2 regions of the Vibrio sp. PSi01 genome follow, and region 2 is predicted to be linked to the other one. Evidence: predicted binding sites of a transcription regulator. Region 2 holds the regulator's gene; the other holds the start of a gene.
The links. Region 2 encodes CRP, which controls carbon source genes, mostly activating them, when cyclic AMP is high. Its sites were predicted from a motif close to TGTGANNNNNNTCACA; they were not measured.

Region 1 (16,544 bases), on a different contig from region 2:
TAGGGGCGCTTTCTTCGAAAGCTCTACACCACGAGCCTGTTGGGCGTGCATGATATTGACGAAATCTTTCTTAACTTCTGGCAAGTAACGTAGCGTTAAGCTCACCGCATAAGCTATTTTGTAAGGAACACCGATACGGTTGAGGCTGGCAGCAAATTCAGTTGGATGCGTAGTAAATACGAATATCAACGCAATCGGGAACATGCTCATGTATTTAAGCGTTACCGTGACTAAGTAAAACAGGGTCTCTTGGCTTAACGAGTAGTTGCCAGGTAGCGTTAACAATATGTTCTCGCTACCGATAAGCTCAGTACCTTGCTGTGGCGCAAGGAGGTACATGAATAAAGCATTTAGGCTTAATACACTCGCCGTACCCAATAACAAAGGCTTATACACGCGTACAGGGACATTGGTAAGCTTCAACAGGTATAAACCAGTCACAATAAGCAGCGTAATCAATCTTAGGTCAAACGTAGTTAACACCACGGTTACCCAAGCCAAGAAGAGTGCAAATTTGGTGATGCCGTTGAGTGCGTGAAGCGGTGATTTTGTATCAATGTAATTGATGCCGAATTTTACTTTTGATGCGTTCATTGAGCACTTCTCTCGTAGTCGATGAAGTATTGCATGAACGCATTAGTATCGTCGATTTTCATCATGGTCGCGAGTTCATAAATGCTGGTGGTACAAAGATTTGCGCGTTCTAGAAGTGATGGTTGGCTAAATACTTCTGTCATCGCCGCATTAGCGATGAGTCTGCTGTCTGCAATCACAATTGAACGCGTGGTGTATTCTAAAACGAGGTGCATGTCGTGTGAAATGATCACAACGGTGATATCTAGGTCGCGGTTGAGTTTTTGGATGAACGCTAACATTGACGTGTAGTTTCGGTAATCTTGGCCAGCTGTTGGTTCATCCAAGATGAGAAGTTCAGGTTCCAACACTAAGATAGAAGCGATGGTTACACGTTTTTTCTGGCCGTAGCTTAGTGCTTCGATCGGCCAATGGCGGAACTTACTCAGCCCACACAACTCAAGAACATGCTCTACTTTTTCTGTGATCAGTTCTTCTGCAATGTTGCGGTTACGAAGACCAAAAGCAATCTCATCAAAAATCATATGATGCGAGATCATATGATTTGGGTTCTGCATCACGACACCGACTTTCTGGCTTCTTTCAAAGATAGAAAGTTCAGATAGGTCTTCACCATTTAGATAGGAAGAGCCTGAATCGGCATCGATCACACCCATGATGAGTTTGGTTATGGTAGATTTACCCGAACCGTTTTTGCCTAGAATCGAAACAAACTCACCTTTGCCAATCTTGAAGCTCACATCTTCGAGTGCGTTTTTCTCGCCGTCGTAAGAATAAGTCAGACCATGAACTTCAAGTAAAGGTGGATATTGCTTATCTGCTACCGGGGCAGGGCGCTCAGCAAACCAAGCTTGAACAGCAGGGCGGAACCTTTTGTAGTCTAAAGCTTTGAGGTTTGACAGCTTATCTTCGCAGGTTAGTGGGGCTTTCGCCGCCTTAAGCGCCGACAAGTAAAGCGGTTCACGAATACCGTGTGTATCAAGTAATTCAGAAGCTAAGATTTCATCGGGTGTCGTGTCAGCGACGATTTCACCACGTTCCATTAAGATCACGCGATCGATATCGCGATGCAGGACATCCTCAAGGCGGTGCTCGATAATCACGATGGTCTTGTTGGTTTCTTTATGCAGCTGATCAATGATCTCAATCGTTGCCTTACCTGTTTTCGGGTCAAGGCTTGCTAGAGGTTCATCGAACAGCAATATATCAACGTCATCAACTAAGATGCCCGCTAAGGACACTCGCTGTTTTTGACCACCTGAAAGGTCATGAGGTGAACGTTCAAGCATGTCCGCTAGATCGACCATTTTTGCAGTCGACTTAACTAACGGGTACATGTCAATGTTCGACATCAACTGGTTTTCGAGTGCGAAAGCGATGTCTTCACCGATACTCAAACCTACAAACTGGCTGTCAGTATCTTGTAATACCGTGCCGACTTGCTCGGTATAATCGTGCATCGAAAACTCAGAGATATTCTTGCCGTTTATCTCTAAAGAGCCGGTTACCTCACCTTTGATTGCATGAGGTATCAAGCCATTGAGACACTGACCTAGGGTAGATTTACCACTACCACTTGGCCCAATAATGACGATTTTCTCTCCTTTCTCTATCCTTAGATTGATATTTTTTAGCGTCGGTTTGTCCAGCGACTCATATCTAAAAGAGAAGTTCGAAAATGCTATAGTCATTATCGCTTATGCCTCAGTCAGGTTGCGGCTTTGTTTGTTGCGTTTAGCGACTGATTTTAGGATCAGGAAGCCCACAACAGCGATCAGAACTGTGTTACCCGCTGCGATGATAGACAGTTGAGTGAAGACTTTAGTAAACGGTTCAGCGTATAGGATGGTGTCTAGGAACGCAGAGCAGCCATAGCCCACAACGTTACCTGCAAGGGCAAGTATCACGAACAATACAAAATCTTTCATTGGAAGCTCGCCTTGCTGAAGGCGATTTTTGGTTATTATTGGGAAAAGACCGATAACCATACCTACGATACCTGAGCCTAATACCCAAGTTAGCCATACGCCCCAACCTGCAAATAAGTCGGTAACCCAGTGGCCAATAAAACCAACCAAGAAGCCAACAATAGGGCCAAATAGAACCGAAAACAGTGCAAGGACGGCCATTGCTGGTTTCAATGTCGTGTTCGCAAACACTGGGACACCAAACATAGGTAAACCACCAATGCCGTACAGCGCCGCGCCAATGGCAATAACGACGACTGTTTTAGCTGAAAAGTTCATAGATAACCTCGAATACAGAAAGATAAAGCATGATAAAGAACGAATATTCGCCATTAGTAATATGCGTCTCAATGAGAACATTTTTTGGGCAAATATAAAAAATAAGGCGCGCATTATACAGTAGAACCCTTCCATAAGGGAAGATAAGTGTCTAGATGTCTAAAATTCCACCTTAGTAGGCTAATGTGGCGTAAAAAGCACAACTTTATGGTTAATCAAGCAACAAAAAAGCCAGAACAGATCTGGCTTTTTCATTCATATTAACAATGTGTTAAGTAGTTTTCTCTTTGTTCCACTACAGTTTAGTGGTCAAGGTATAGATAATTTTGCCAACTTTTCATACGAATAAGCACTTTACGCATAATAGATACATGAGTGAAACTGTCAGAATAAACGGCAACTTCAACCGCGGTACCCATAGGTAAATGGTATTCCGATAGATCATCGGTGATGCTTAATTTAACAAACACACGACCACTGGTACGCAATGCATCAGTACCTAGAAGCGCGCCTCTAGCTTGGAATTGGCTCTCACCGATAGCTGGAATCACCTCATCAATGCGCCCTTTGAATACTTCCCCTGGTAGCGCTCTAAACAAAAATTCTGCTTCGTAACCAGGTTGTAGGCGTTGTAAGGAGTTTTGTCTGAATGCTGCAGTATAGAACTGTTCTTCGGTGTGAACAAAAGTCATAACGGGTGCTAGTGGAAGTGGCACAGCCATTACACCAGGGCGCAGAGCAAGTTGAGTTACGTAACCATCGGTCGGTGCTCGTACCACGGTTTGCTCTAGATCGAACTGAGCTTTACGCAATTCGGCCAATAAACTCAAAACCGCGGTATTCTCGCCACCAATTTCAGAGTCCAAGGCGATTTTTGCTTGTTCTAGATTTGCATCTGCCACTTTCACGGCGGCTTCCGATGCTTTGTAAGCTTGTCTGCGAGTGTCTAATTGTTGCTCAGTAAAGGCGCCACTGTCATAACCACGTTTATAACGAGAGAATTCACGTTGGGCTTTATCTCGCTCTGCGATGGCTTTGATTCTTGCGGCTTCGGCTTCGGTTACTTCCGATTCCATACCGAGAGCGCCTTGGCTCGCCTCTTTTACTTTCGCCTCTAATCGTGCGACTTCAGCTTCAAATGGAATAGGGTCGATCTTGAAAAGAATATCCCCTTGCTTAAGAGGTTTATTTGCCTCTACAGGCACTTCTATAACTTTACCTCTTACACCAGAAACAACCGGCGTTGTTGAGTAAACTTGGTTACCAATTTGAGTAAAAGGGTGGTTGTAGTTCATCAATAGGATCAATGTACCTATGATGATAACACCACCAAGAACGGCGGTAGGTACAGTCCATTTGTTTAGCGGGATATTAAACACTTTGAAAATAGTGATACAAAGTGCCGCGTAGGTCATTATCAGCAGTAAATCCATTACTTAACCTCCTGATCTTGATCGTTGTTTTGAACTTTGTCTGTATTCACTTCTACGGAATTTGCCTGTTTGAGTTGAGCAATTTCTTCCTGAAGCGTGCTAACCTGGTCGATCAAAATATCAACACGATGATGAATGTCGTGTTGTTCTTCTTCTAATTTAGCGAAGCCCCAGCCACGATCTTTACGCCATAGCGTTGCCCAGATCCAAAGGAAGGGCCAAATAGCATGTAAGGTGAATAGGCTAACCCAGCCTGAGACGTGAATAGCATCTTGATGAGGGTGATTGCGTTCTTTTGCTATTTCGTAGGGAATATCGTGAATAACGATGATGCCGTAAAAGATTACTAATGCTACGAAAATAAGTAGGCCGAGCGCAAAGTAGTCTAAAAACATAACAGATCCTTGTAATGTTAGATATTAGTTATAAATATACTACGCTATCATCCAAGTAATTGTTATAAAAATGATTTATCGAGTTGAAAATAATGTGTGTTCGCTTCTAATGTGAGCATAATAGTTATTGGTTTTTATAAAATCCAGTTAGAGGCAAGGTGAGTCGGTGGCTAATTTTAGGTTCGATTAACGCCAAAAAGTGGGTGTTAATATGAAATTTTCAGAATGACAAACCGTAATTAGCCGAATCATCGTAACAGAAATCATGCAGGCTAGGTTGAAATGGCATACATATCACTGAGGATAAATACGGATGTATATAGGTGAACTTGCCGCGATAGGTGCGGCTATTGTGTGGGCGTGTGCGACATGGATTTACGGACAGTTCGGTCATCGCTTCTCTGCGATGCAGTTGAATATTGTTAAAGGCGTCGTGGCTTCTGGCATGATGTTACTTGTGATGCCCCTTATTCCAATGCCAGAGTTTGAAATGAGTGCGAATCACTTTTGGATACTGGCCATTTCTGGTGTCATTGGCATCGCGATTGGAGATAGCGCGTATTTTGCGGCATTAAAAAGAATTGGCGCGAATAAAACCTTGTTGCTTGAATCTTTGGCTCCACCTCTTTCTGGTGTATTGGCATTAATGTTTTTAGGTGCTGCATTGACGTTGCAAAGTTGGCTCGGTGTTGTTATCACGACTTTAGCCGTGACATTTGTCGTTTTTCAGCCGTCTCAGTCTGTGAATGGGGAGGCCGATTCTAAAAACAAAGCACAATGGAGTGGTATTGGATTTGGGCTTGTGGCGAGTGTTTGTCAGGCTTCTGGAGTAGTGATTTCCCATTATGCTTTGGTGGCTGGTGATATTCCCCCATTGTTAGGAGCGCTGATTCGCCTCACGATAGGTGTGTTTGTCGTGATGCTGATTATCCCTTTTGTTGAGAGTAAGCCTTACTCGTCTATGAAAAAAGATTTATGGGAGATGACCAAATTCGACAAGCTGTGGCTTTTAGGGGCAATATTTGTCGGAACATTTTTGGCGCTGTGGCTTCAGCAGGTTGCGTTGAAAAATGCCAACCCAGCAATTGCACAAACATTAATAGCGACCAGCCCTGTCTTTATTTTGGTGATCTATGTGCTCAAAGGGGAAAAGATCTCGAAGCAAAGTGTCATCGGGACACTTGCTGCGTTAGGTGGAATCTCTCTTTTTTTCTATCAGTAGTTTGGCTTAAATTATTCGGTACAAGTTTGATTACGACCGTTAGCTTTAGCTCGGTACAAGGCTTTGTCTGCTCGGTAGAAGGTACGTTGAGTATTCTCTCCCTCGCGGTGTATTGTGATACCAATACTCACGGTTAGACCGCGCTCTCCTAAGATCTCATGCCAGCCGAATTGGAAAATACGTTCTCGATAATTCTCAGAGTGCATTTCCGCTTTATCAAGGTTAGTGTTTTCAAGGATAACTAAGAATTCTTCTCCACCAAACCTAACACATGAAGCTCCTCTAAATTTAAAGTAAGAACGCAGCTCTTGAGAAACGCTAACAATCGCTTTATCACCCACTAAGTGACTGAGTTCGTCATTGATTGATTTAAAGTGGTCAATATCGACAACCATCAATGCGAAAGGTGTCTCGTGTAGGAGCAAGTCTTTGAGTTTTACGTCTAGCCAACGACGGTTGTGTAAACCTGTCAGTGGGTCGGTGAAAACATCTTGTTGTAGTTGAGCCACTGCGTTTTTGTGCTGTTCGGTGGTTTCTTTCAACTCACGATTTTCTTGTTCAGAGAGAATTAGCTTCAGTTGTAGTTCAAATCGCGAAAGACGACGTAGTTGGCTCGAGCCCAGTTCGCTGATAGGGATCTGTTTCATGAGATCCGTTTCAATGCGGTAGCCCTTTTTCTCATAGTTCAATGCTTCTTGAAAGCGGCCTTGGTTCATACACACATCACTCAAGGAGTCGTAGAAGCGCTTTGCGAGAACGGGGGATGAGTATTCATTCACACGTTTGTCTGTGCTCGATAAGATCATGCTTGCGTATTCTTGCTTACCAATAGCACTTAAACAATATGCCGTCTCTAAGCGAGTCATCGTAGCAAGCCAATTTGCTTGAGTATTATTGACTGGATACTGAATCTTAGTCAGACAACGCAGTGCGTCGTGATGTTTCTTCTTAGCGCGAAGCACTTTTGCTTGGTAAAGCAGTATTTGAGCTGTGAGTTGTTTGTCGCTGACGAGAATACTGAGTTCATCACACTCGTTAAGCAAATCACTGGCCGCAGTAATACGATTAAGCAACAGCAAACTTGCCACCATATGAAGCTTAAACTTGAGTCGAAGTGAGCGACTACTTATGGCATGGTCAATACTGTTGATTTTCTGGTAGTAGCGAAGGGCTCTACTGTGATCTCCGTAGGCATCACAGAGGTTGCCCATACCCAAAATAGCCATGACGTATTCATCAATGTAACCGTGTTCAACGGCGATTGACGATGAGCTCACGAATTCATTCAATGCTGAGGTATAATCGCCAATTTCAACCAAGCGGTCACTTAAGCTGGTTTTTACCGTAAGAATGTCTTCGATATCAACAGGCAAGTGCAGAAGGTTTAGTGCATGCCTTAATTCTTCGATACTGGTTTGATTTTGTTGTAATTCAGCGCGATATTCAGAACTGATGATATAACAGTGCGCTTGCTCCGTTTTGGTTGTCGAAACGTGTTGGCGAATATGGTTCCAGAAGATGATCGCTTCTTCACCTGAGACCGATGAAGGATCTAAACCGGCATCGGTGATCTTGCTTAATAGAGTTTCCATCAATTTAGCACCTCGGCATCGTCTTCTTCTAGTTGTTCAAGAGTGAACGGGAACGTCAATATGTCATTGAGGCTGACGGTTGGCTTCGAACCTTTTAGTCCTTTTCTATGCCACGGATAAATTTCAAGCATGGTGCTGAGAGTTTGGAAAGTTTTCTCTGCAGCTTCCCCTTTTTCAGAAAGCATAAGAGCGACTCGCTCTGAACTCAGTCTTGAAATGAAGTCATTCTGATTACACAAGGTATGAGCAATCTCGGTGCAGACATCTAAGTAATCGGTATCGATGTGCTGAAACATAATAATGCTGTGGTTTGAACGTTTGAGCTCTGTTTTAAAGAGCACCAGTTGTTCCCACCAAAAGGTTTCGGAAACGACATGAGAGAGGTGCTTTTCAGGGTCGTATTCGTGTTGGCCACGGATACGGTTAATCAATTTTCTTGCTCGCTGTTCAAGTTGGCGCTTTGAATTGCGTGCTTTATCTAGGCCAACGCGGTTGGTTTGCTCTCGAAGCATACCGATAGAATATTGGCGGTATTTTTTAAAGGCGATTAAAGCTGCGTTAAAATCTTGGTTTTCTTCAGCGACTAACGATTGTTGATAACAAATTTGACTGAGTAGTTCACCGTTATCGAATTCGTTTGCAGATTGTTCAGCGAGTTTAAGCAATTCAGCGGCATGTTCGGGCCTTTTTCTCAGAAGCTCTAATCGAGCTCGACTGATATAGGAATGCGCTTTCATCCATACGAGGTTATGCTCAACAGCTAGGCTGTGCGCTTTGGCTGTTGCCTTTTCTGCATCATCTAAACGCTCTAAACCAAGAAGCGCAAGACCTCTGAAATCCCACACCTCGGCATGCCAGGTATTATCTTTATGATCTTTTAAGGCTTCTTCCGCACCATCGAGTACCGACAGCATTTCAACATAGTTATTGAGTAAGTAGTAATCCCACGCGAGCAATATTCTTGCTTTGCCTTCTAACCAACCGATACGACTGTTGTTTGCAACTTTTACGGCAAGTTGGTGTGTAGAGCGCGCTAGCTTGTATTCGTGGGTCATTCGCCAAATGTTGCCAAGACCAATGAGGCATTCGATTTGTATCTCTACCTCATCAACTAGCGCAGATTGTTCTAAGGCGTTGATCCAGAATTGTTGGGCAGAGTAATACTTGGCTTGCCCCCAGAATTGGAGTGCGTGCAGGTGGAGAATTTCAGGGAGAAAAAGATCGGTGTCTAATCGGCTTTGTCGCTTGTAGGCTTCCTTGATGTATTTTAAACCTTTTTGGTAGTCCATTAGGTTCCAGCAACATCTGGCCATCAACATTAATGACTGGATCGCCCCCTCTTCAAACAAAACTTGTTCTGACCTGACGAGACATTGTTGAGTAATCTCAAGGATCACTAACGGTTCAGAATCGACGCGAGTTTTGAGTTGTTCTAATTCTGTTTCAAGAAGGTACTGATTTTTGTCCAAGGCTTAGATCCATAATTATCGAGCATATTGATAACACAATCATTATAAGAGTGTGATTTAGGATAAGCACCAATTATCTTTCCTAGAGCGTCAAAGAAACATCTATCTTTTCCAATTATGGGTGTTACCTCATGTTGTTGCTTTAAAATCAATGAGTTCCCGAATAAATATCTATATGCTTCGCTGCTATGAAAGTAGTTGCTTTAGGGTTAATGGCTGCTCCGCGACACCTAAGCGCTGCGCGGCTGTAAGGCCCTGCTTATCTTGGTAGCACAGATTGTGCCAAGCTCTGAATATATCGAGCAATGGAAGGATGCCCCCTGGACGAAGCTTACGTCTAGGTTCATTGATAAAGCTATCAAATAGCAGTTGAAACCGCTGCTGATAAAACTTAGTTTGCTGAATTGAAGCAGTGTTAAACCACTGTTTTGGCTCTGGATTATTACCTGTTAGGTAGCATATGCCTTTCTGGTTGTCACCTTGATTTGCGATAGCCCAGCGATCACGCCACCAACTCATATGGACGATATCGATTTTTTCAAAACTTTGATCGTCTTGCCAGCCTGAATCTTCTTCAACATACATCAGGTCAATATTTTGACTCTGAATGCGCGGCAAACAAACGCTGAGAGCGGCAGATCTTAGTAATGGATCTTGTGGCATATAAATAGCGACGTGTTTGTTTTCGTCACACATATCAAGCACATGCAAGAAATGAGCATAAGAGGTATAGGGTGGTCGAACTAGCGCGCCTTTAGAAGGGTAGCTGAATGCGGTGAGATTCCCCATTGGGTCTTCAACGTTACCTCTGGCAAGAATCACTTGGTACTTTTGTTCAATACGCTCTTTTAGCTTATCTGATGGCTGGGGAAGCTCTAGATTCGCTTCTGACGAATGCTCCTTTGATACAAAGCGTGCAACGTCGTCGTAAGGGTTATGATCGACATTCCCAGACGGTTCTTCGTTCTGAGAGTAATTGACGTGCTGACAAAGGATATAACCAGAATGTGCCTCGCCCGTTGCTATCCAAAGGACACCATTATTACTTTGCGGCTGTAGTCGCTGATAATGCGAAGCAAATTGGTAATTTTTTGCATGATTAACCCATCGTGCATCGATCATTGCCAACTTACGACGACAACGACTCGCGATATGGTCAACATGATCATAGAAAGTCTTTGGGTTGATCTCTAATTTTCTGCAGATCTCACGTACGGAATAACCCATGAACAATAAGCCCATGAGGTTCTCTTGAAACTGAAGTTTTTTATTGGATCCAGACCACTTATCAACGAAGGTTGATTGGCAGTCTTTGCATCGATAGCGTTGCCTGTCACCACTATAGCCAAAGGCATGGTAAAGATGTTTATGGGTATGAACCGATAGGCCAAAGTTCTCGCAATCATCATTACGACAAGCAGGAAGGCCATCGCTGTGAAGTTGTCTTAGGCGATGAAGTTCGCTTAACACTTCACGATTGTTAAGTAAGGGGGGGAAAGCTCCACACTCACGACAAACCATCGCTGGACGCTTAGGATTCGCATGTTGCAAAACATATCGTTTTGCATCGCTCAAGCCAAAGTTGTCACACGCCAATGTTTTACAAAAGTTGAGTTGTAATCCATCCGCATCTTTTGGCAGCTTGTCGTTGGACACGATCGCCCCCTCGGGGTTATTTAGGCAGCCAAGCGAACTTGGCTGCGAGGTATTGCGTTTCAATCTATGTATTGTCAAAAACTAGCTAGTGTAAAAGAGATAGCTATTTTCTTTTAATTAGATGTTGATTGCTGTTTCAAGAGCAACGGTCATCATGTCGTTGAATGATTTTTGACGATCTTCTGAACTTAGTTTCTCACCACGGATGATGTGATCAGATACTGTAAGAATTGTTAGGGCTTTAGCTCCTAAGTCTGCAGCAACACCGTAGATACCAGCCGCTTCCATATCAACACCAAGGATGCCTAGTTTTTCCATTTTTTCGAAAAGGTCAGCTTCTGGAGTGTAGAAAAGGTCAGCAGAGAATACGTTACCAACTTTAACTGGAACTTCTTGTGAACGCGCTTGTTTTACTGCTTCTTCTAGCAGACCGAAATCAGCGATAGCAGCGAAGTCGTGGTTGTTGAAACGAATACGGTTTACTTTTGAGTCAGTTGAAGCACCCATACCGATAACAACGTCCATTAGTTTAACGTCGTCACGTACTGCGCCACAGCTACCTACACGAATAACGTTTTTCACACCGTACTCAGCGATAAGCTCATGTACGTAGATGCAGCATGATGGGATACCCATACCGTGGCCCATTACAGAAACTTTCTTGCCTTTGTAAGTGCCTGTGTAACCAAACATGTTGCGAACGTCACAAACTTGCTTCACGTCATCAAGGAATGTTTCCGCAATGTATTTTGCGCGAAGCGGGTCGCCCGGCATAAGTACTGTTTCTGCGAAATCACCAGCTTGAGCATTAATATGAGGTGTAGCCATGGTCGTTCTCCAAAGTTTATGCGGTAATGATAGGAACAGAATTTAATCAATTACCGATTCTGTTGAATTGAATTCGTTTTGTTGAGGCAATATTAGCGAGTTGGAACGAGGCTCCATGAGACTTTAGTCACAAAACAGGTCTACCATTATAGTTTTATTAATATTGATAACCAAATCTGTTGAAAGCTTAAAGGCAATCGATTTTGTTTGGTAAGATCGTTGTATATAAAGAGAAGAACGCGCTGATTGGCTCAAAACAGATTGGCTTTTTAGTTGTAACTAACCGTTGTAGAGACATTTGATCAGCGATAATCTAAACTTTGATAAAAGACAAACCAAGGAATTGTATGTCGTATTGCGCTAACACTACGCCTTTGCACTCTATGAGAACACAGATACGTAAGGTAGCTTTGCCTCTAGTGAGGGTCACCTTGCTTGTGGCGGCGATGGCTTCGTCGTGTGTGTCTGCGGCGACCTTTGAACTGCCTCCGGCGGAAAGCCGCATTGTCGGCAGGATACAACAACACGAAGTGGCTGCTGGCGAAACGTTAGCCATCATTGCGAAACAATACGATATTGGCTTTCTCTCTTTAATGGCAGCAAACAAAGGGGTGGATCCTTTTCTTCCTGCAGAAGGCTACGTGTTAAGTATTCCTAGCCGTTTCATTTTGCCTGACACCTCAAGAGAAGGGATTGTCATCAATCTTGCTGAGTTAAGGTTGTACTTTTTTGAGCCGGATAAGAACCAGGTTCATGTTTTTCCTGTAGGCATTGGTCGAGTAGGGCGTGATACACCCGAGATGATCACCAAGATAAGTCAGAAAAGACCTAATCCAACTTGGACTCCTCCCAATTCAATTCGTAAAGAGTATTTAGAGAAAGGTATTGAGTTACCACGAGTGGTCCCTGCGGGTCCTGAGAATCCTCTAGGTGAGTATGCATTGCGACTTGCTTATGGTGCGGGTGATTATCTTATACACGGCACTAATAAAGATTTTGGTATAGGCTTGCGAGTCAGCTCCGGATGTATTCGCATGGAACCGAAAGATATCGAATGGCTTTTTGAACAGGTTAACCGCGGTGAGCAAGTCACAATCATCGATGAGCCGATCAAAGTCTCTTTAGAACCCGATAGAAGCGTGTTTGTTGAAGCGCATGAACCATTGACGCGAAGTGATGGTTCTAAGAAGGCGTTGCAGATTCCGGTTGAACTAAAATGGTGGCTTGAAGATGCTGATTTGCCAAATTCAAAGGCTAAAGCGGTTATTTTTGCTCAAAATGGTGTGCCGGTTGAGATAGCACCACCGCACCATTTGTGACTAAGTTTTAGTTCGAAAGGTTCTTTGAAAAGCATCACTGCTGTTCACTTTCTCTCACTCTTTTTACCCTTTCTTTTTTCTTTATTCCAAATAAAAAACACCACCTCTATTCGGAGGTGGTGCTATCAATTTACTGCATTTTGCGACTGATATAATCTACAGCTTAATTGCGTATGTCTTTATTACTTAGTGTAAGACTCTGCAATGTTGTCGATACGGTCGTTAGCACGATCCGCTTCTTCTTTTGCTGCCATAGCGGCTGCAGATGCTTCTTGAGCCTTCATTTCAGCGGCAGCTTTGTCACTCTTAAGCGCTTCAACTTCGCTGCTTAGTTCAGCAACTTGGTTAGTCAATTGATCCATTTCTGACATTGCAGCTTCTTCTGGCTCAGAAGAACAACCAGCTAAAATGAAAACTGAGGCTGCAGCTGCGATTAACGTCTTATTCATAAGAACTCCTTGCTTATTTATCATCAAAAGATGCGCTATACATTCTTTATCATATAGTCGCTTCATTAATGATTGTAGCGACTAATTTTTTAACTGCAAAAACAATAACTAAAGAAATTGCTAAATTTTTGAGGTAATTAGCTAAGCATCACGTTCTGTCTCATTTATGAGATGGAGAGATTAGAATCGATTTTTGTCTTATTTGGAAGGACTATCCCTTTAGTGTCAATGCATACAATATACTAGGCAACTTGAGATATAAGGATAAATTTACTGTGATCTCTATCCTTATAAAGTACTTTCGCGGTATCATGTCACGTTAAATTAATTTTATTCAATACCATCAAGACTGGAGAGTCCTTTGCACTTTAAAGATTTAGGCTTAGACAACCGCTTACTGAAGAACTTAAAACATTACGACTTCAAGAAAGCGACAGAGATCCAATCAAAAGCGATCCCTGTTGCTATTGCCGGTAAGGATCTATTGGCTTCATCAAAAACGGGATCAGGAAAAACGTTGGCGTTTGTGTTGCCAATGATACACAAAGCATTAAAAACCAAAGCGTTTTCTGCTAAAGATCCTCGTGGTGTAATTTTGGCTCCTACTCGTGAGCTAGCTAAGCAAGTTTATGGCGAACTCCGTAGTATGCTTGGTGGTTTGTCTTACGAAGCCGCACTTATCTTAGGTGGTGAAAACTTTAACGACCAAGTTAAAGCTCTGCGTAAGTACCCTCGCTTTATTGTAGCGACTCCAGGCCGTCTTGCGGATCACCTTGAGCACCGCTCCCTATTTTTAGATGGTGTTGAGACGCTAATCCTTGATGAAGCTGACCGTATGCTTGATTTAGGCTTTGCTCCTGAACTACGTCGTATTGCGAATGCCGCTAAACACCGTCGACGTCAGACTCTAATGTTCTCTGCAACGCTCGATCACGCGGAAGTGAATGGTATTGCAAATGAGATGTTAGACGCGCCGAAGCGTATCTCGGTGGGTGTTTCTAACGAGCAACACTTAGATATCACACAAAAGTTCTACTTGTGTGATCATCTAGACCACAAAGAGGCGATTCTTGACCGTGTATTAGAAGAAGCTGAATACCGTCAGGTTATGATCTTCACGGCAACTCGCGCAGATACCGACCGTCTAACGGAAAAGCTGAACGAGAAGAAGCTTAAAGCGGTTGCACTAAGTGGTAACCTAAACCAAACGCAACGTAACGCGATCATGAGCCAATTTGAGCGCGCGGTATACAAGATCTTGGTAACAACAGACGTTGCTTCTCGTGGTATTGATATTCCAAACGTAAGCCACGTTATCAACTTTGATATGCCTAAGCACACGGAAGAGTACGTTCACCGTGTTGGTCGTACTGGCCGTGCTGGTAATAAAGGTGATGCGATTTCATTGGTTGGTCCAAAAGACTGGGACAGCTTCAAGCGCGTTGAACTTTACCTTCAGCAAGATCTTACTTTCTCTATTTTAGAAGGTTTGAAAGGTAAGTTTAAGGGCATTAAGCCGCGTAAACCCGCTGTTGCTAAAGGCGGTCCAGCGAAGAAGAAAACCAATACTCAAGCTAAGAAAACGCCTAAGAAACCGGTTAAGCGCGATAAAAGCTTCCACAAGAATGTGGCAGTGGGTGATACCGTGTTTATCCCTAAGAAGAAAGTTGCTCCAAAAGCGGACGACGAGTAATCAACTTGCGTGACCTAAAAGCTTAGCTTTGAAAGGTTGATGCAAATAAAAAACCGCCGATGATGGCGGTTTTTTTGTATCTGTACCTTGTGTAAGCCTTAACTTTCGGTACTTACAGGCGGCAACTCATGAGGCTCGATGAGCTCTTCCTCGCTAGAAATTGAACGTTGAGAACGAGTACGCCAAGATATGGTCTGCGATGTATTTATGAGTTGCTGTCGTTGGGTGTGTCACGCCCCAAAATACATAACTATCCGAGCCATATGTCGCGCAGTCGCTGGTTAAACTGTGGCTTCGTAAATAGTCGGTCGATGAGCTTCTGTTGATATTTAGGCAGGCATCACTCGCATTCCTAAAGCCATGCTGCTCAGGATTATTAGTGATACTGGCAAAGAGTGCGTTTGCATCGAACAACACCACGTTTTTCCCCATGCCTTGATAATATTCGGCTTGAGCTTTGATGAATTGGTTGAACTCTAAAATCTTGCCACGAACTTTAATGATCTCTTGCTCGGTCGAATATTTAAATTGCGGAGCCTTGGTCGCATCGGGCAATGTGAAGAGTAAGATATTGTTCGCTCCAGATTCTGTTAAGCGGATCAAAGCGCTACTGAAGTCGGCTTTTACATCGGCGACCTCTCTGCCGTAATTCATGAAATCATTGAGGCCAAATTCTAACGTAAATAACGAATTTTCCGGGCGGTAGTTTTTCGCAACTTTCATGTAGGTCAAGTAAGACGTAACTTGGTCATAAACACCAGTCAGTGCGACGTATTGATTGGTACCTGCTGCGCCACCCACGGCCCAGTTATAAAGAGGAACGTCTTTGGCTTTAGCTAAATATTCGGTCCAAACCAAACCGTTTGAAAAGTGCCCTAGAAACCATGAGTTTGCATTTGGGAAAACCCATTGAGAGCCATTAAATAGGTTGCCAGTATCAGAAAGGCTATCACCAAAGGTAACAATACGATTGATACTATTGGCTTGCACAGCGTTATCGTTGGTCCAGATTGAGTGATTGTAAGAGAAGCGATTGTCTGCGGCAAAATAGGTGATGTCTCCGACATCATGTTGGAGGCCGAGAGTCTGTTCACAACGCTGTTTGATTTCAGATTGTGGGGCGTCACTGTAAAACATATTCTTGAATGAGACTGAAGACCACCAGTATCCATTTATCGTGTAATAATCTCCATTTTCCTTCTTTGCCCATTGCCAATCTGTGGCTGGAGAATCATGTGATGCGTCGGTTCGATACCAACATCGAACATAGGAATAGGTTTGTTCTCCTTGTGTTTTTAGAACCTGTGCAGACGTAATCGATTCAGGAGTGGGTATAGAATTTTCTTCAGATGCATAAGCACCAAAAGGGATGGTTAACGCGAGCATCAAAGCCGTATTTTTCATCACTGCAATCTCTTATTGTATTTAGGTAAGCCAAATAAAGACGTTGTTTTGTGTTGCTTGTTATTCTTAATAACTGAATAGCGAATAACTGGTACGACCTATATCTAATGTCAATAATTCTCGTCAACATATTCAACCTCTGGTTGTCCTCTAACTGGCATAAGCATCAAATTTTCAACGGCTTTTCTATTGTTCGAACAATCAAATATAAGACGAAGTTTGCCATTGGATTTTGGTTAGTATT
Region 2 (16,544 bases):
TTCTTCCAGGATGATGATCAGCGTTGGGAAATAGAACCCAATGGCGCCACCAGCTTTGCACTCAGCAGAGATGGACGTTTTGCCCTGCTCTACTCTCAAGAAAAACAACTGCTCCTTTGGGATTTAGATCAAAACAAAGAACTCGCTCAACTTGGCCCCCAAGACCAATCCGAAAACCAAGTATCGCGAATCCGCATCTCAGACAATGGCCGCTTTGCCATTACCGCCAGCCAGATGAACTTCGCCGTTTGGGACTTATCTTGGACTCAGGCTGAGGGGCTCTGGTCTATTTCCGATGGCTTGATTCGTGATGTCGATATTTCTAGCAATGGTGAAAAAGTCTTGCTTGGCCTATCTAATGGCAAAGCTATCTATGTGGACTTAGTCACCGGACGCCGTCTGGAGTTCCTCGCTCACAGAGAAAAAGTAAATTCAGTCTCCCTTTCTTCGAATGGGCGCTACGCATTATCAGGCGGTAACGACTACAAAGCTTACCTTTGGGACACCGAATCAGGCTTAGTGTTACGTACCTTCAAGCATGAACAAAGAGTAGTACGAGTTGCACTACAACGGGATGGAGAATTAGCTTTTACTTCCGATGGCGGCAACCAAGCGATGATATGGGATTTGGAAACAGGTGAACCTCAAGCGCAATTGCAGAGCTGGTCTCGACAGCTGATATTCTCTAGCGCTCGCTTTTCTGATAACGGCAGTATGCTGGTGACAGGTACGCCATCAAGCCAAGTGAGTGTGTGGAATACTCAAGATGGAAAACGAATTTCTCGTCACGATGCTGAGCCACTAAAAGATGCTCGCCCTCCCCGTGCGGTAGTGTATGATGCAGCCTTTGATGAAAAGAACCGTGTGATATCGGGCACCTCTGCGGGCATCGCCCAAGCTTGGAATGTGGATTAGAACGATGACAGAAAAGCGAATGGAACAACTAGAAAGCCGTGTGAATGACCTAGAATGTCAGTTGGCTTTCCAAGAACAAACCATTGAAGAACTCAATGAAGCGCTTAGCCAACAACAGATGTTGATCACGAGAATGCAAGATCAAATGAAGTTCGTGGTGGGTAAAGTGAAAAATATGGATGGCTCCAACTTAGCTGACGCATCAGAAGAGACGCCACCTCCGCACTATTAAGCGCAGTTCAAAATGACGAATAGATTCTAGCGACGCATATCGTTAGTCTCTCGTCCTCGATGTGTAAACACATGTCAGGGCGGGACATAGAAAACTAAAAGGGCGACAGATGCTTATCTGTCGCCCTTTTGTTTATTCCATCTCAGTGAATAAGTTACAGCCAATTAAGCCAATACCAACTTAGTCGTCGGCATAAATCTTCACTTCAACACGACCTTGAGTATCAACACTTGCACGGTACATTCCTGAGCTGTTCATACCAAAATGAATATCGCCTTGGCCATCGATAGCGATCAAACCGCCTTCTCCACCCATGGTTTTCAATTCACCTTGAATGATCGTTTCACAAGCGGTGTGCACATCTTCCTTCAGATAACGCATTCGTGCTGCGACATCACTGGCGACCATTTTACGTAAGAAGAACTCACCCATCCCGGTTGTTGAGACGGCAACGTTGCCATTTTCAGCAATAGTTCCCGCACCAATAATCGGAGAATCACCCACCCGACCGTATTTCTTATTGGTTACGCCACCAGTGCTGGTTGCAGCTGCTAGGTTACCTGCTTGGTCTAACGCCACCGCGCCAACTGTTCCGTATTTTTTGTCGTCAGGGTATTTCTCGGCTTGCTGCTCGTCGTATTTTGCTTCCGACAAAGCAAAGATGCCTTTCTCTTTCATTGATAGAAGCTGGTCGTAGCGACGCTCAGTAAAGAAGTAATCCTGCTCGGTGAAGGTGTACTCATGCTCAAAGGCGAACTTCTCAGCGCCTTCACCAATCAACAACACATGATCGCTTTTCAGCATCACATCACGCGCAAGTTCAATCGGGTTTTTGATATGACGGACACCAGCAATCGCACCCGCATCCATTTCACGGCCGTGCATAACAGAAGCATCCATCTCAACAAATTCATCATGAGTCAGAACCGAACCTTTACCGGCATTAAAATGCGGGCTGTCTTCCATCACTTTAACCGATGCCACCACCGCATCCAGAGCATCACCGCCCGATTGCAGTACTTGATAGCCAGCTAAAACTGACTTTTCCAAAGCCTCGGTAATACCCGTTTTTAATTCATCGCTCATTTGCTCTCGTAAGATGGTTCCTGCACCACCATGAATGGCAATTGAAAAAGGTTGTGACATGCAAACTCTCCACTGATGTCGTCTTATAATGTTGTGCCTATCAATATCACATCCATGGTTCTATGTCTGATAGCGAAAACCAAACTTTTTACGAATGCTTAGATTTGCGGACACTTAGTTTGGTAGATAAAAGCGAGGTCAAAAAGCTAGACACCAATACGAAAAAAGCCTCCAACAAAGGAGGCTTTCAAGATTCTTAATCTAAACCGTTCATTCGGTATTAGTGAGAACCACAGCTACCGCCGCCGCAGCAGCCTTCTTTTTTCTCTTCACCGTGGTCATGGCCTTCGCCACCACAACAACCACCTTCGTGATCATGGTCGTGATCACCACAGCCACCTTCTTGGTGTACGTGACCATGTTGAACTTCTTCTTCAGTCGCTTCACGAACCGCTACAACTTCAACGTCAAACGTTAGAGTTTGGCCAGCTAGCATGTGGTTACCGTCAACAACAACTTCGTCGCCATCTACTTCAGTCACTTCAACTGGGATTGGACCTTGGTCAGTATCCGCTAAGAAACGCATACCAACTTCGATTTGCTCAACACCTTGGAATACGTCAGCAGGAACACGTTGAACTAGGTCGTCGTTGTGTTCACCGTAAGCGTCTTCTGGAGTAACCGTTGCAGAGAACTTGTCACCAGCAACTTTGCCTTCAAGCTCTTTTTCAAGACCTGTAATTAGGTTGTTGTGACCGTGAAGGTAATCTAGTGGAGCTTCTGCAGTTGATTGGTCAACTACTACGCCATCTTCAAGTTTCACTTGATATGCAACACTAACTACTACGTTCTTTTCAATTTTCATGAGAGCTCCAAGGAGGTTTGGACTAGGCTCGAACAGTTGAGCCTAGGAATAAATTTTATACACCCGGTATTATGGGGATGAATTAGTGAAACTCAATCATTCTGGTTTAAAAATACCGATCATTTCTTGATTCGCGTGTTCAGATTTCTCTACAGTTTTCGGTTTCCGCTGCTCATTGAAATTACAATCAACACATTCCACCAATTCGATATTATTCTCTATCCACCAGCGAAGAGTATCTTGAGTGTTGCAGCTTGGGCAGCTCGCCCCAGCGATAAAGCGTTTTTTCTGTTTCACGTTAATGTCCTTTACTACTCTGGATTCGCAGTTCATCCCGCCCGCTCTATTAGAAACTAAGCAGAGACCGCGTTTATTATTAGGTTGGTTCTTTAGACTGCTATTTCTGAGTTCAGTTATATTCCTAAGCTCGGGTTATTCACTCTAGACTCAGGCTACTGCCAATAGTTTCGAGACTGATGATCATTTTCCATCTCGTGTCCAAAAATTTCTTCCAGCTCTTTACGAGCCTCTTTCGCTCTTTGAGCTAGCTCGGCATCTTCGTTGTGCTGAGGAAGTAACTCTTTGAGCATACCATTATCCAATTTCCTAAAATGTGCTTCTGCTCGCTTCGCTTTATATGGATGCATGCCAAGTTCAGTCAATGTTTGACGTCCTAAGTCTAATGCTCCAAGGAAAGTTTCACGAGAGTAGTTGCTCACACCATGGTTAAGTAATTGATAGGCTTCAACACGGCTTCGTGCACGCGCTAAGATCTTTAAGCGCGGGAAGTGCTGCTTACATAAATCGACGGTTTTCATGATTTCATCGGGAGAGTCAGTACACAGTACAATCGCCTCCGCTCTATCAGCGCCTGCGGCACGTAACAGTTCTAGATGAGTTGAATCACCGTAAAATACCTTGTAGCCGAATTTTCTAAGGATATGTATTTGGCTGGCATCACTTTCAAGGACGGTGATACGAATCTTATTAGCGTACATCAAGCGACCAATGATCTGACCGAAACGACCAAAACCAGCAATGATCACTCTAGGGCTACGATCAACCACATCAGAAGACATCGCGCTTTCACTGATTTGATTAAGTTGACGAGCAAAGAATCGGTCTTGCAGCTTAAGCATCAATGGCGTAGTCACCATTGATAAACTCACCACGACCAGTAAGAACGATACCTGTTCACCACTTAAAATACCCTGTGCACTCGCCGCAGTAAAAATAACAAAGGCAAACTCACCACCTTGGCTGAGTATCATCGCCATTCGGCTACGCGCTTTTGTCTGTGTACCAAAGATACGGGCAAGTGCATACAGTACCAAACCTTTCAACACGACCAATGCACAAACTGCAATCAGTATCGCGAATGGGCTTTCGGCTAGTAAACCTAAGTTCACCGCCATACCCACAGAGATAAAGAACAGGCCAAGCAATAACCCTTTGAATGGGTCAATCGCAATTTCAAGCTCGTGTCGATATTCACTTTCTGCTAGAAGAACACCCGCTAAGAAAGTACCCAGCGCCATCGACAAACCAATCTGCTGCATGATGACGGCAATACCAATCACCAATAGCAGCGCTGCAACGGTAAACAACTCACGAACACCGCTCATGACCACATAGCGGAATAGTGGTCTCAGTAAGAAATGACCACCAACAAGTAAGCCAATCACGCCGCCTAGCATCCACAACATGTCAGCCCAACTACCGCCCGTATTGCCCGCAAGCAGAGGCAACACCGCTAACATAGGGATTACTGCAATATCTTGGAAAAGTAAGACTGCAAAGCCTGACTGTCCCGCTTCTTTACCACCAAGCTCTCGCTCTTCAATAACGCGCAAGGCGATGGCTGTCGAAGATAAGGCTAACCCCATACCTATCACGAGGCTAGTTTGCCAAGTCAATCCGAACAAACAGGCGATGGCGGTAATAATCAAGGTGGTGATCAACACTTGCGCCCCCCCTAAGCCGAGAATAGGCGCCCGCATCTGCCACAGTTTTTTGGGGTTAAGCTCTAAACCAATAAGGAAGAGCAGCAGCACCACCCCGAACTCTGAGAAATGTAGAATGGCCTCTACGTCACTGATTAGGCCAAGCCCCCATGGACCAATAGCGACACCCGCTAATAAGTAACCTAATACTGAACCTAAGCCTGCTCGCTGCGCGATAGGAACCGCAACCACAGCCGCCGCTAAAAATATAGCGCTACTTTGTAGGAAATCATTAGTCAGAGCCATCATTTGCTCCTATATCTTGTAGCGGATCTCGCAACCAATTTCGATATTCTTCAGCGTGTTGGTAACGCGTCATATCCGAGACATTTCGAGCCCAATGTAAAACTAAAGGTGACATCCAGTGCATCTGGCACAAAGCGGCAGTTAGCTCAAACGGTTGCAAGATCTCTTGTAAGGGATACTTATTATAGCCTGCAGCACCAAACGCCTCTTCTTTACCACCCGTGGTGATAACACTGCGCCAATGCTTACCCTTAAGTGCACTTTGCTCACCAAACGCAAAGCCCTTGCCTAATACTCGGTCAAACCATTCCTTCAATAACGAAGGGCATGAGTACATAAACAAAGGATGTTGGAATACAATCACATCGTACTGCAGAAGCAGTTCATGCTCATAAGGCACATCAATAAAGAAGTCAGGATAGAGGGCATAAAGATCGTGGATTTTAACATTCCCAAGCGACTCTATCTTTTTAACCATGATCTGGTTAGCGATAGAGGTTTGCGGCTCTGGGTGCGCATAGATCACTAATACCTTTGGCACGGGTTTGTCTATCGAGGGAGTAATACTCATTCCTTTGAAACATTCCTTTAAGGGCTAAACGGTGGCAAGGCCACTAGAATTTAAATAAAAGTTATTAATATGTTATTGGCATCATAACGCAAATTGCATTGTGATCGACTTTTATCTGGATTCAGCCTACTATGCAGGCGTCTGTTCACCTCTAATTTCTATGCTACCTCTATATGATTACTTTCTCTGATATTCAATTGCTACGCGGCGGTAAGCCACTCCTCGACCAAGCATCTGCGACTTTTCATCCTGGCGACAAGATCGGTTTGGTTGGTAAAAACGGCTGTGGTAAATCTACGCTGTTCGCCTTAATTAAAGACGAGCTGTCTATTGATGCTGGCTCATTCAGTAAACCAGCCCATTGGGAAATGGCTTGGGTTGCTCAAGAAACGCCAGCACTAGAAAGAACAGCGATTGAATACGTGATTGATGGCGACCGTGAATATCGCGGCCTTGAAGATCAACTAGAGAAAGCTGAACAAGCCGACAACGGCACATTAGTAGCAGAGATCCACGGCAAAATTGAAACCATTGGTGGTTACAGCATCAAAGCACGTGCTGCTGAGCTATTGGATGGCTTAGGATTTCGCCAAGAACAAATGACATGGAACCTAACCCAGTTCTCGGGTGGTTGGCGTATGCGTTTGAACTTAGCGCAAGCCCTATTGTGCCGCAGTGACCTACTGCTACTCGATGAGCCAACCAACCACTTGGATTTAGACGCAGTAATGTGGCTAGAACGCTGGTTACAAAACTACCCTGGCACACTCGTTCTTATCTCGCACGATAGAGATTTCTTGGATCCTATCGTCAACCGCATCGTGCATGTTGAAAACCAGCAGCTCAATGAATACACCGGTAACTACTCATCGTTCGAAACTCAACGCGCGCAAAAACTGATCCTGCAACAAGCGATGTACCAAAAACAGCAGAAACAAATGTCTCATATGCAGAGCTACATTGACCGTTTCCGCTACAAAGCCTCAAAAGCTCGCCAAGCGCAAAGCCGTATCAAAGCATTAGAGAAAATGGAACAAGTGCTGCCCGCTCAATTTGATAACCCATTCAGCTTTGAGTTTAGAGAACCAGACGCGCTACCAAATCCAATCATGATGATGGATGAAGTCTCTGCGGGTTACGATGACAACCTGATTCTAGAGAAGATTCGCTTGAACCTAGTACCGGGCAGTCGTATTGGTCTACTTGGCCGAAATGGCGCTGGTAAGTCAACACTGATTAAACTCCTTTCTGGCGAACTGAAACAGCAAGGTGGTGAACTGAGCTATTCACAAGGCGTTAAGATGGGTTACTTTGCACAGCACCAATTAGAGACGCTGCACCCAGAAGAAACACCGCTGCAACACATGATGCAGATTGCCCCTAAACACACAGAGCAACAACTGCGTGATTACCTAGGTAGCTTCGGTTTCCAAGGTGAAAAAGCGCTCGATAAAGTAGCCCCCTTCTCAGGCGGTGAAAAAGCGCGTTTAGTTCTGGCGCTACTAGTATGGCAAAAACCAAATCTGTTGCTGCTCGATGAACCAACCAACCACTTGGATCTCGACATGCGTCAGGCGCTGACGTTTGCATTGCAGACGTTTGAAGGCGCAATGGTTATCGTATCGCATGACCGTTACCTACTCCGTGCGACTACCGATGATTTGTATTTGGTACACGACCGCCAAGTGGCACCGTTTGATGGTGACCTAAGCGATTACTACAAGTGGCTAACCGAACAGCAGAAAGTTGAACGCAAAGAAGCACAAGCATTGGCACCAGCAAAAGACGGCGCCAACAGTGCAGCAGCAAAAAAAGATCAGAAACGTAAAGAAGCAGAGTTCCGTAAACTAACGGCACCAATTCGTAAAAAGCTGAGTCAATTTGAAAAGCAGATGGATAAATTAACGTTGGCTCTTAAAGAAGCCGAGCAAGAATTATCCGACACTTCACTGTATGAAGCTGAAAATAAGGCTAAACTGAATAAAGTACTCGCTCTCCAAGCGAGCAGTAAATCACAGCTAGAAGAAGTTGAAATGGATTGGATGTCCACTCAAGAAGAGCTTGAGCAGATGGAACAGGATATGGATAGCTTATGAGCCCAGAGCACGCCCCAATATCACTAACACTGGAACGACTATGGCAATTTAGCCTTCAGTATTACAGTGTGCGTGGTGTAAAGGATGCGTGCCTAGCTTTACAAAACCAGTTTCACGGCAACGTCAATCTACTGCTGCTGCTCAAATGGCTTGATGAGCAGCAATTGTCTTTTGCCGAAGAAGAGTGGCACAAAGTTCAACAGTGTTTGAGCCGCTCTGAAACCCTGCTTCATAGTTATCGAGAGCTACGTAAGCATCTCAAAGCACACGTTGTTGATTCACTCTACCGTGAAGCCTTACAGTTCGAATTACAACTAGAGAAACAACAACAATCTGATCTCGTCGACTACATAAACTCTCTTCAGCTTTTCGCAAACCAACAAGCGCCTCTCGCTTTTCAATACTGTCGATTATTAGGGGCAGAAAACCTCTATGTTGCTTTTTCTGAACCAGCCCCTCAGCCCTAAGGCATTCCCTTTTCCTTTTGTTAGATCAAGATCCAAGCTTATTGGGGACTATCGTTCTTCGTGTTCACGCGATGGTGGCTCGGATTATTAGCAATATATAGAGCTTAACCTCGATAGTATTCAACCAGTTACCTACAACCTGTTTTGTAACCTGTATGAGTGAAACTCTTGCGCTTATGCCGAGAATCAACCAAGCTCAAATAAAAACATGGGCGTTTCACTAAAAGCTCAACACTTTATCAAAGCCCATAAAAGAAGCATGGACTGTTTTATGACAATATTTACCGCAGCGGCTGGTCTCTCTAATCCGCACTTACAAACCTTAGTGCCACGGTTTATTAGAAAGCAGGCGTTATTTGATCCTCAATGGCAAACCTTAGAAACTCCCGACGGTGATTTCCTCGACCTTGCATGGAGCGAGGACCCTAAGGGAGATAGCACCAATAGTGATAATAAAAGCAGAGGAGATGCGAATAATAAGCCCATTTTCGTTCTATTCCACGGTTTGGAAGGCAGCTTTGAAAGCCCTTACGCCAATGGACTGATGAATGCGTTTGCTAAAGATGGTTGGTTATCCGTGATGATGCACTTTAGAGGATGCAGCGGAAAACCGAATCGCTTGGCTCGCGCGTACCATTCAGGAGAAGTAGAAGATGCTCGTTTCTTTCTACGACACTTACACGCGCAATTTCCCAATAACCCAAAGGTTGCGGTTGGTATATCTCTAGGCGGAAACATGCTGGCGAACTACTTGGCTGAGTATGCGGACGACCCATTACTGTCGGCGGCAACGATAGTTTCTGCTCCTTTTGATTTAGCTTGCTGCTCCAGTCGTATTGAAAGAGGCTTCTCTAGGCTCTATAAAAAATACCTGCTCAACTCACTCAAATCGAATGCCTTGAAAAAGGTTAAGCTGTTACAAGAAAAAATAGGTATCTCCGCTGAAACCATCAAAAAAATAGACAAACTGTATGAGTTTGATGAAAGGATCACTGCGCCTCTGCATGGATTTAAGAATGCTCAAGACTACTATGCTCAATGTTCAGCGCTTCCAAAACTGAATAAGATTAAGCTACCGACTCAGATCATTCATGCTAAAGACGATCCTTTCATGACTGATGATGTTATTCCAAAATTCGTACTACCAGACAATATTGATTATCGCTTGTTTCAGAAAGGTGGCCATGTGGGGTTCATTACCGGTAGCACGCTCAAGCCCAGGTTTTGGCTAGAAGAAGCATTGCCAGCCTACTATGAAAGTATCCAAGATTCGGCATAATGACCGAGCCTTAGTAAATAGAAGTAAAAACATTACTAATTAATAAACATAGTTATCAACATATCCATGAACATAAAAGAGAGAAGTATTTATGATCATCCCATGGCAAGACATTGCACCAGAAACACTGGAAAACCTCATCAAAGAGTTCGTGCTGCGTGAAGGTACAGACTACGGTGATGTAGAGGTTTCATTGCAAAACAAGATTGACCAAGTGAAACATCAATTAGCCTCAGGAGAAGTCAGTATCGTATTTTCTGAGCTGCATGAAACCGTTGATATTCAAGTCACAAAACGCTTCTAGGCTGCGCTCATAAAGGAGCCGTGTTATAGTGGTAAACGATTGCTAACAAGTAAGTTACTCAAAAGACAAGGGTTGTCATGTCCGCTAAACATCCAATTATTGCGGTGACGGGTTCATCAGGAGCCGGCACCACCACCACCTCAGAAGCCTTCCGTAAAATGTTCAATATGATGGACGTGAAGGCCGCTTGGGTTGAAGGGGATAGTTTCCATCGCTTCACTCGACCAGAGATGGATGTCGAGATCCGTAAAGCGCGCGAGCAAGGTAAGCACATCAGCTACTTTGGTCCACAAGCCAACGACTTTGGTGCGCTAGAAGAGTTCTTCCGTAAATACGGTAACGAAGGTACAGGCAAGGTACGTAGCTACCTGCACACGTTCGATGAAGCCGTTCCTTACAATCAAATGCCAGGCACCTTTACGCCATGGCAAGAGATCCCAGAAAATTCAGATGTGATGTTTTACGAAGGCCTGCACGGCGGTGTGGTTGATGGCGATATCAATGTTTCTCAACACGTCGACTTGCTGATCGGCATGGTACCTATCGTCAACTTAGAATGGATCCAGAAATTCGTTCGCGACACACGCGATCGTGGTCATTCTCGTGAAGCAGTAATGGACTCGATTGTTCGCTCGATGGATGATTACCTTAACTACATTACTCCTCAGTTTTCGCGTACTCACATCAACTTTCAGCGTGTTCCAACGGTAGACACATCAAACCCTCTCAACGCTAAAGGGATCCCAAGTTTAGACGAAAGCTTCGTTGTTATACGTTTGCGCGGCATCAAAAACGTCGATTTCCCTTACCTTTTAGCTATGATTGATGGCTCATTTATGTCTCGCCACAACACGCTTGTGGTACCAGGAGGGAAGATGAGTTTTGCTATGGAGCTCATTGTAAGGCCGATCCTACAACAACTCATCGAAACCGGAAAAATTGGTTAACAGAGCACCATTCTGGTTGATTACTTTTCATACCGTGATCATGTGCACAATTTTGCGTAAAAAATCGTAGCTTGGTCACGATTAAAATCAAGAAATAGTACCTGAAAAAGGATACTATTCTTAAACGAAACACAAGATAGCTTGCAGCGCTCAACGAGTGCTCTTATCCTACAAGTCAATCCAGGCTTAGCTAAAATACGGAAAGCGGCAAGCATACCCTGCAGAGGAAGTGAGATATTATGGTTCTAGGTAAACCTCAAACCGATCCAACATTAGAGTGGTTCCTTTCACACTGTCATATTCATAAGTACCCATCAAAAAGTACTTTGATTCATGCTGGTGAAAAGGCAGAAACCTTGTACTACATTGTTAAAGGTTCTGTGGCAGTTCTTATCAAAGACGAAGAAGGTAAGGAAATGATTCTTTCTTACCTAAACCAAGGCGACTTCATCGGTGAGCTAGGCTTATTCGAAGAAGACCAAGAGCGTACAGCTTGGGTTCGTGCAAAATCTCCTTGTGAAGTAGCTGAAATTTCTTTCAAGAAATTCCGTCAACTTATCCAAGTGAACCCAGACATCCTAATGCGTCTATCAGCGCAAATGGCAAACCGTCTACAAGTAACTAGCCAAAAAGTTGGTGACTTAGCGTTCCTTGACGTAACTGGTCGTATCGCACAAACGCTACTAAACCTAGCAAAACAACCAGATGCAATGACTCACCCTGACGGCATGCAAATCAAGATCACTCGCCAAGAGATTGGCCAGATCGTTGGTTGTTCTCGTGAGACAGTTGGTCGTATCTTGAAGATGCTAGAAGAGCAGAACCTAATTTCTGCACACGGTAAAACTATCGTGGTATATGGCACTCGTTAATCTCGATTAACTGAGCCTAAAATTTGAAAGCCACCAAATGCAAATTTGGTGGCTTTTTTGTTTTCTAAAGATCTAGAGAGCAGATGCGAGATGCGAGATGCGAGATGCGAATGAAACACCTACAGCTTCGAAGCGCAAACACTCTCGAAGCGAAGCCTATCTGCATCTTTAGGGTAAAGTCCGTACTCGTATCTTTCTTTAACCGTTAGTGCTTTCGAAGATCTTGTCAGCCGATGCTGCCACAAAACCGGTATAAAGCTCACCATTAGCCATCGCATAACGCTTAGCGAACTCATAGAAGCCTCCAGGAATCATCTCATTGCCCTCAACAAATGAAACTGGGACTTTATCTGCCATTGTTGATGATTGCTCTAATAAGACCTCTGGAGAGCCTTTAACCTGGCCACCAGATGCATTGATCGTGAAGCCTGATTCGCTCAAATAATCATTCACTGCCTGCACTTCATCAAAAGCATCGAGTTGATTAACGCTCACTGTAAAGTGGTTGGCACCGTAACCATGAGCTGCGAGCCAAGACGCGTATTCACTTTCTTTTGCAAGCACTTGGAAATCTGCGAAGCTCAAGTCCCATAGACGACCACCAAACAAGAATTCATGGCCTTGAAGCTTGCTTACGTCGACTTGCTCAACCAATTTAGCAACGATCTGTTGTAAGTCACTTGAACACTCTTCGACCTTCAACTCACTAATGAACACTTTAGGTTGATTTGGATCTGGGTGCTCGTAATGCTTCGCGACTAGCTTCTTACTCTCAAACAAGTAATCGCCACACGCTTTATAACCTAGCTCAAGGAAAGGCTTAGCCAATGTTTCAATACCTAGCGGAGCAACATTGAAAGTACGCAGTGCAATGTGATCATTAATCAGAGCTTCGTCTTCTTTCAGCAAGTGATGTACTTTCTCAGCCGATGGACAAAGCCTGTGAATGTAATCGTCCCAAAGTGATTTAAAGAGTAGATCGGGCGTCATGGTGACTCCTTGTCAGAGGTTCTAGCAAGCTAGTAATTTGGATTAGAAAGGGAGAGGCTGAGACACAGAGTCAGCAGCCATCAGCCTGTGACATACTTTTCTATTATTATCTACCGCCCAATCTAGGTGTTGGGCGTGATGGAAAAAGGAAGCGATAGCACCGCTTCCTATTTCAAACTTAACGCATAAGCCTAAGACTCATTAGCCTAAATTAAAGCTCAATACCTGGGCTAAACGTTGCCGGAAGTTGAGTTTCGCCACCTTCCATTGAAGCCATAGGGTAAGCACAGTAGTCAGCCGCGTAGTAAGCACTTGGGCGTAAGTTGCCCGAAGCACCTGGACCACCAAATGGAGCATCGCCACTTGCGCCTGTTAGCTGGCGGTTACGGTTAACAATGCCCGCACGGATATGGTCAACAAAGTATTCCCATTCAGAATCATCTGTTGATACTAAGCCAGCAGATAAACCAAAGCGTGTGTCGTTAGCTAGCTCAACCGCTTGCTCTAGCGATTGATAACGGACCACTTGTAGCAATGGACCAAAGTACTCTTCATCCGGCAGTTCAGCAATGTTGGTTGCGTCGATAATACCAGGAGAAACAAACGCCGCTTGACCCGCTTTTGCTTCTACTAGACTTACACCGCCTAACGATTGCAGATTCGCTTGTGCGTCCAGAATGAACTTAGCCGCAGCTTCAGAGATCTGTGGGCCCATGAAGGGTGCTGGCTCAGCGAGTGGCTGATCGACACGAATTTTCAAGGTCGCAGCAACGAGCTTATCCAGTAGTTGATCGCCCTTATCTCCTATTGGAACATACAAGCGACGTGCACATGTACAACGTTGACCCGCACTGATGAAAGCTGATTGGATGATAGTGTATACCGTTGCGTCTGCATCACCGTATTGGTCGCTGATCACCATAGGGTTGTTGCCGCCCATTTCTAGTGCCAGCATCTTGCCCGGTTGGCCCGCGAATTGACGATGCAGGATATGACCGGTATTGGCACTACCTGTGAACAGCACGCCATCAAGGCCTTTAGCATCAGCCAGTGCGATACCTGTCTCTTTGGCACCTTGTACTAGGTTAATTACGCCAGCAGGAAGGCCAGCTTCTTGCCATAGTTTCATCGCAAACTCACCCGTCCAAGGTGTCTGCTCTGACGGCTTAAATACCACGGTATTACCCGATAGCAGTGCTGGAACAATATGACCGTTAGGTAGATGACCAGGGAAGTTATAAGGACCAAATACTGCCATTACGCCTAATGGACGATGACGCAGTACAATTTGGTTGCCTGCAGCTTCACGTGAAGCTTCACCAGTACGTTCATGGTAAGCACGAATAGAGATAGCAATTTTGCCCGCCATCGCGCCCGCTTCAGTACGCGTTTCCCAAATCGGTTTCCCCGTCTCTTTTGCAATAATTTGTGCTATTTCTTCGCTGTTCTCTTTAACTTTCTCAGCAAAATTCAACACGATCGCTTCACGCTCGGCAAAGCTCAGTTTTTTCCAAACTAAGAAGGCTTCACGAGCCGCTGCTACTGCAGATTCAACCTGTGCAGGAGTTGCGCTATCACCCTGCCATACTACTTCATTATTGTATGGGCTTACTGATGCCATGGCGTCACCTTGACCTGCCACCCATTGTCCTGCTATCCACTGAGTCATACTTCTATCCTTAAAATCTTCGACAGATAATCGCTGCTCTTACTGAGCTAACATGCGAACGAATTCGCCTTCTTTTACTTCAAGAGCGCTTGCTACTTCAGATGATAAAATCACTGTGTCACTTGCTTGGTCATACGCACCTTTCGCAGCGACTGCGCGGAAGTTCTCGAACGAGGTATTACCAATTAGGAAGTCTTTAGAACTGGAGTGCTCTGCAATTTTTACTTGAGCACGAATCGCATAACGTACCGATTCAATGTTTCTTAAATCACATTCAACCGTTGGCCCCGCATCAAAGATGTCAACGTAGCCTCGGTTAGTGAAACCTTCACGTTCCAGCAACTTAAGTGCAGGGCGCGTATTATCATGTACCTCTCCGATCACCGCCTGAGCTTCTTTGCTCAGCAGGTTCACATAGATAGGTAGCTTCGGCATTAGGTCAGCAATGAAGCCTTTCTTACCAATACCGGTTAGGTAATCAGCAAGCGTGAAATCAATCGAGAAGAAGTGCTCTTGCAGCCATTGCCAGAAAGGAGAGTTGCCTTCGGCATCCGATACACCACGCATCTCAGCAAAAATCGTTTTTGAGAAACGCTCTGGGTGTTCCGCCATGATCAAAAACCGACACTTCGACATCAAGCGACCGTTCAAGCCGCCACGGAAATCTGGACGCAAAAATAGCGTACAGATCTCACTGCACCCGGTGTAGTTATTACCGAAAGTCAGTAGCTTAACGACGTTGTTCACGCCTAGCTTTTGTGATGAGTGGACTACTTTGCTGATGTGGTAAGAATAAAACGGTACATCCCAGCCAATCGAGGCTTCTATGCCGGTCGTACCCGCCACTTCTCCGGTTTCGGTATCGTAGCCAACCATCAGGTAGCCTTCATCACCGGGCTCGGTCACGTCTTGTTTCGCGAAGCTGTATTCAGAGTGAGTAATACGATTGGTTAACAGTTCTTCGTTAACCGGAAGAGATGTGAATCCATGTCCTGACTCAACAGCGCAGGTATGCAACGCGTCGTAATCAGATAGTTTAATTGGGCGAACAACTAGCATCAATATTCCCTCCAGATGCAAAATAGGCCCAAAACCAGAAGCTTGGGCCTTTAGCAAAACGTCATGGGATCGCTCTAATGGCGATCATTCCTATGACGCCGCTTAGGCTAAACTAGCGTAGCGATTGCTTTGTCTAGTTTTGATAAGCCTTCTTCAATTTCTTGTGTAGTAATAACCAGTGATGGCGTAAAACGAACCACGTTTGCACCCGCAACCAATACCATCAAGCCTTGTTCGCCTGCTGCTACTAATACGTCACGTGCACGTCCTTGCCACTCGTCATTTAGTGCAGCGCCTAATAATAGGCCTTTACCACGAACTTCACTGAATATTTGATATTTGTCATTAATCTTAGCTAAGCCGTCACGAAATAGCTCTTCACGCTCTTTTACGCCAGCTAAGGTTTCTGGTTGGCTAACGACGTCAACAACCGCTTCAGCAACGGCACACGCTAGTGGGTTACCGCCGTATGTTGAACCGTGCGTACCGACTTTTAGGTGTGTCGCGAGTTCAGTCGTTGTTAGCATCGCGCCGATAGGGAAACCACCACCGAGTGATTTTGCTGTACTTAAGATATCAGGTGTCACACCTAGGCCTTGATACGCATAAAAATTGCCCGTACGGCCATTACCTGTTTGCACTTCATCAAAAATAAGCAGCGCATTGTGCTTGTCACACAGCTCACGAACCGTGTTCACAAACTCAGAGGTTGGAGAGATGATGCCACCCTCACCTTGCAGAGGTTCCATCATGATTGCACATGTGCGATCAGAGATGTGCGCTTCTAGCGCGGCAATATCATTGTAAGGCAGGTGAGTTACATCGCCCGGTTTAGGACCAAAGCCATCAGAATAAGCTTCTTGACCACCTACAGTTACAGTAAAGAAAGTACGACCATGGAAACCTTGTTTGAATGCAATGATTTCAGACTTCTCAGGGCCAT

Region 1: the regulator CRP is predicted to act here: its motif matches at 11,552-11,567, upstream of deoD (purine-nucleoside phosphorylase).

What each region holds. Positions count from the first base shown of each region.
Region 1 is NZ_JBHNYN010000002.1:397,315-413,858, forward strand. Features, by position in the region: gene ACFI6G_RS04885 (energy-coupling factor transporter transmembrane component T family protein) at 1-594, opposite strand, end outside; gene ACFI6G_RS04890 (ABC transporter ATP-binding protein) at 591-2,285, opposite strand; gene ACFI6G_RS04895 (ECF-type riboflavin transporter substrate-binding protein) at 2,292-2,840, opposite strand; gene ACFI6G_RS04900 (HlyD family secretion protein) at 3,143-4,273, opposite strand; gene ACFI6G_RS04905 (DUF3302 domain-containing protein) at 4,273-4,668, opposite strand; gene ACFI6G_RS04910 (DMT family transporter) at 4,982-5,890, shown strand; gene ACFI6G_RS04915 (GGDEF domain-containing protein) at 5,902-7,482, opposite strand; gene ACFI6G_RS04920 (hypothetical protein) at 7,482-8,951, opposite strand; gene ACFI6G_RS04925 (hypothetical protein) at 9,138-10,607, opposite strand; gene deoD (purine-nucleoside phosphorylase) at 10,725-11,435, opposite strand; gene ACFI6G_RS04935 (L,D-transpeptidase family protein) at 11,783-12,754, shown strand; gene ACFI6G_RS04940 (Lpp/OprI family alanine-zipper lipoprotein) at 12,937-13,203, opposite strand; gene ACFI6G_RS04945 (DEAD/DEAH box helicase) at 13,565-14,896, shown strand; gene ACFI6G_RS04950 (SGNH/GDSL hydrolase family protein) at 15,050-16,300, opposite strand.
Region 2 is NZ_JBHNYN010000012.1:6,467-23,010, forward strand. Features, by position in the region: gene ACFI6G_RS15520 (WD40 repeat domain-containing protein) at 1-915, shown strand, start outside; gene ACFI6G_RS15525 (SlyX family protein) at 920-1,147, shown strand; gene ACFI6G_RS15530 (isoaspartyl peptidase/L-asparaginase family protein) at 1,328-2,293, opposite strand; gene slyD (peptidylprolyl isomerase) at 2,514-3,098, opposite strand; gene ACFI6G_RS15540 (YheV family putative zinc ribbon protein) at 3,195-3,395, opposite strand; gene kefB (glutathione-regulated potassium-efflux system protein KefB) at 3,551-5,347, opposite strand; gene kefG (glutathione-regulated potassium-efflux system ancillary protein KefG) at 5,334-5,918, opposite strand; gene ACFI6G_RS15555 (ABC transporter ATP-binding protein) at 6,092-8,014, shown strand; gene ACFI6G_RS15560 (TIGR02444 family protein) at 8,011-8,481, shown strand; gene ACFI6G_RS15565 (hydrolase) at 8,753-9,760, shown strand; gene ACFI6G_RS15570 (YheU family protein) at 9,852-10,064, shown strand; gene ACFI6G_RS15575 (phosphoribulokinase) at 10,142-11,011, shown strand; gene crp (cAMP-activated global transcriptional regulator CRP) at 11,251-11,883, shown strand; gene ACFI6G_RS15585 (DUF1338 domain-containing protein) at 12,082-12,873, opposite strand; gene astD (succinylglutamate-semialdehyde dehydrogenase) at 13,085-14,542, opposite strand; gene astA (arginine N-succinyltransferase) at 14,582-15,601, opposite strand; gene ACFI6G_RS15600 (aspartate aminotransferase family protein) at 15,709-16,544, opposite strand, start outside.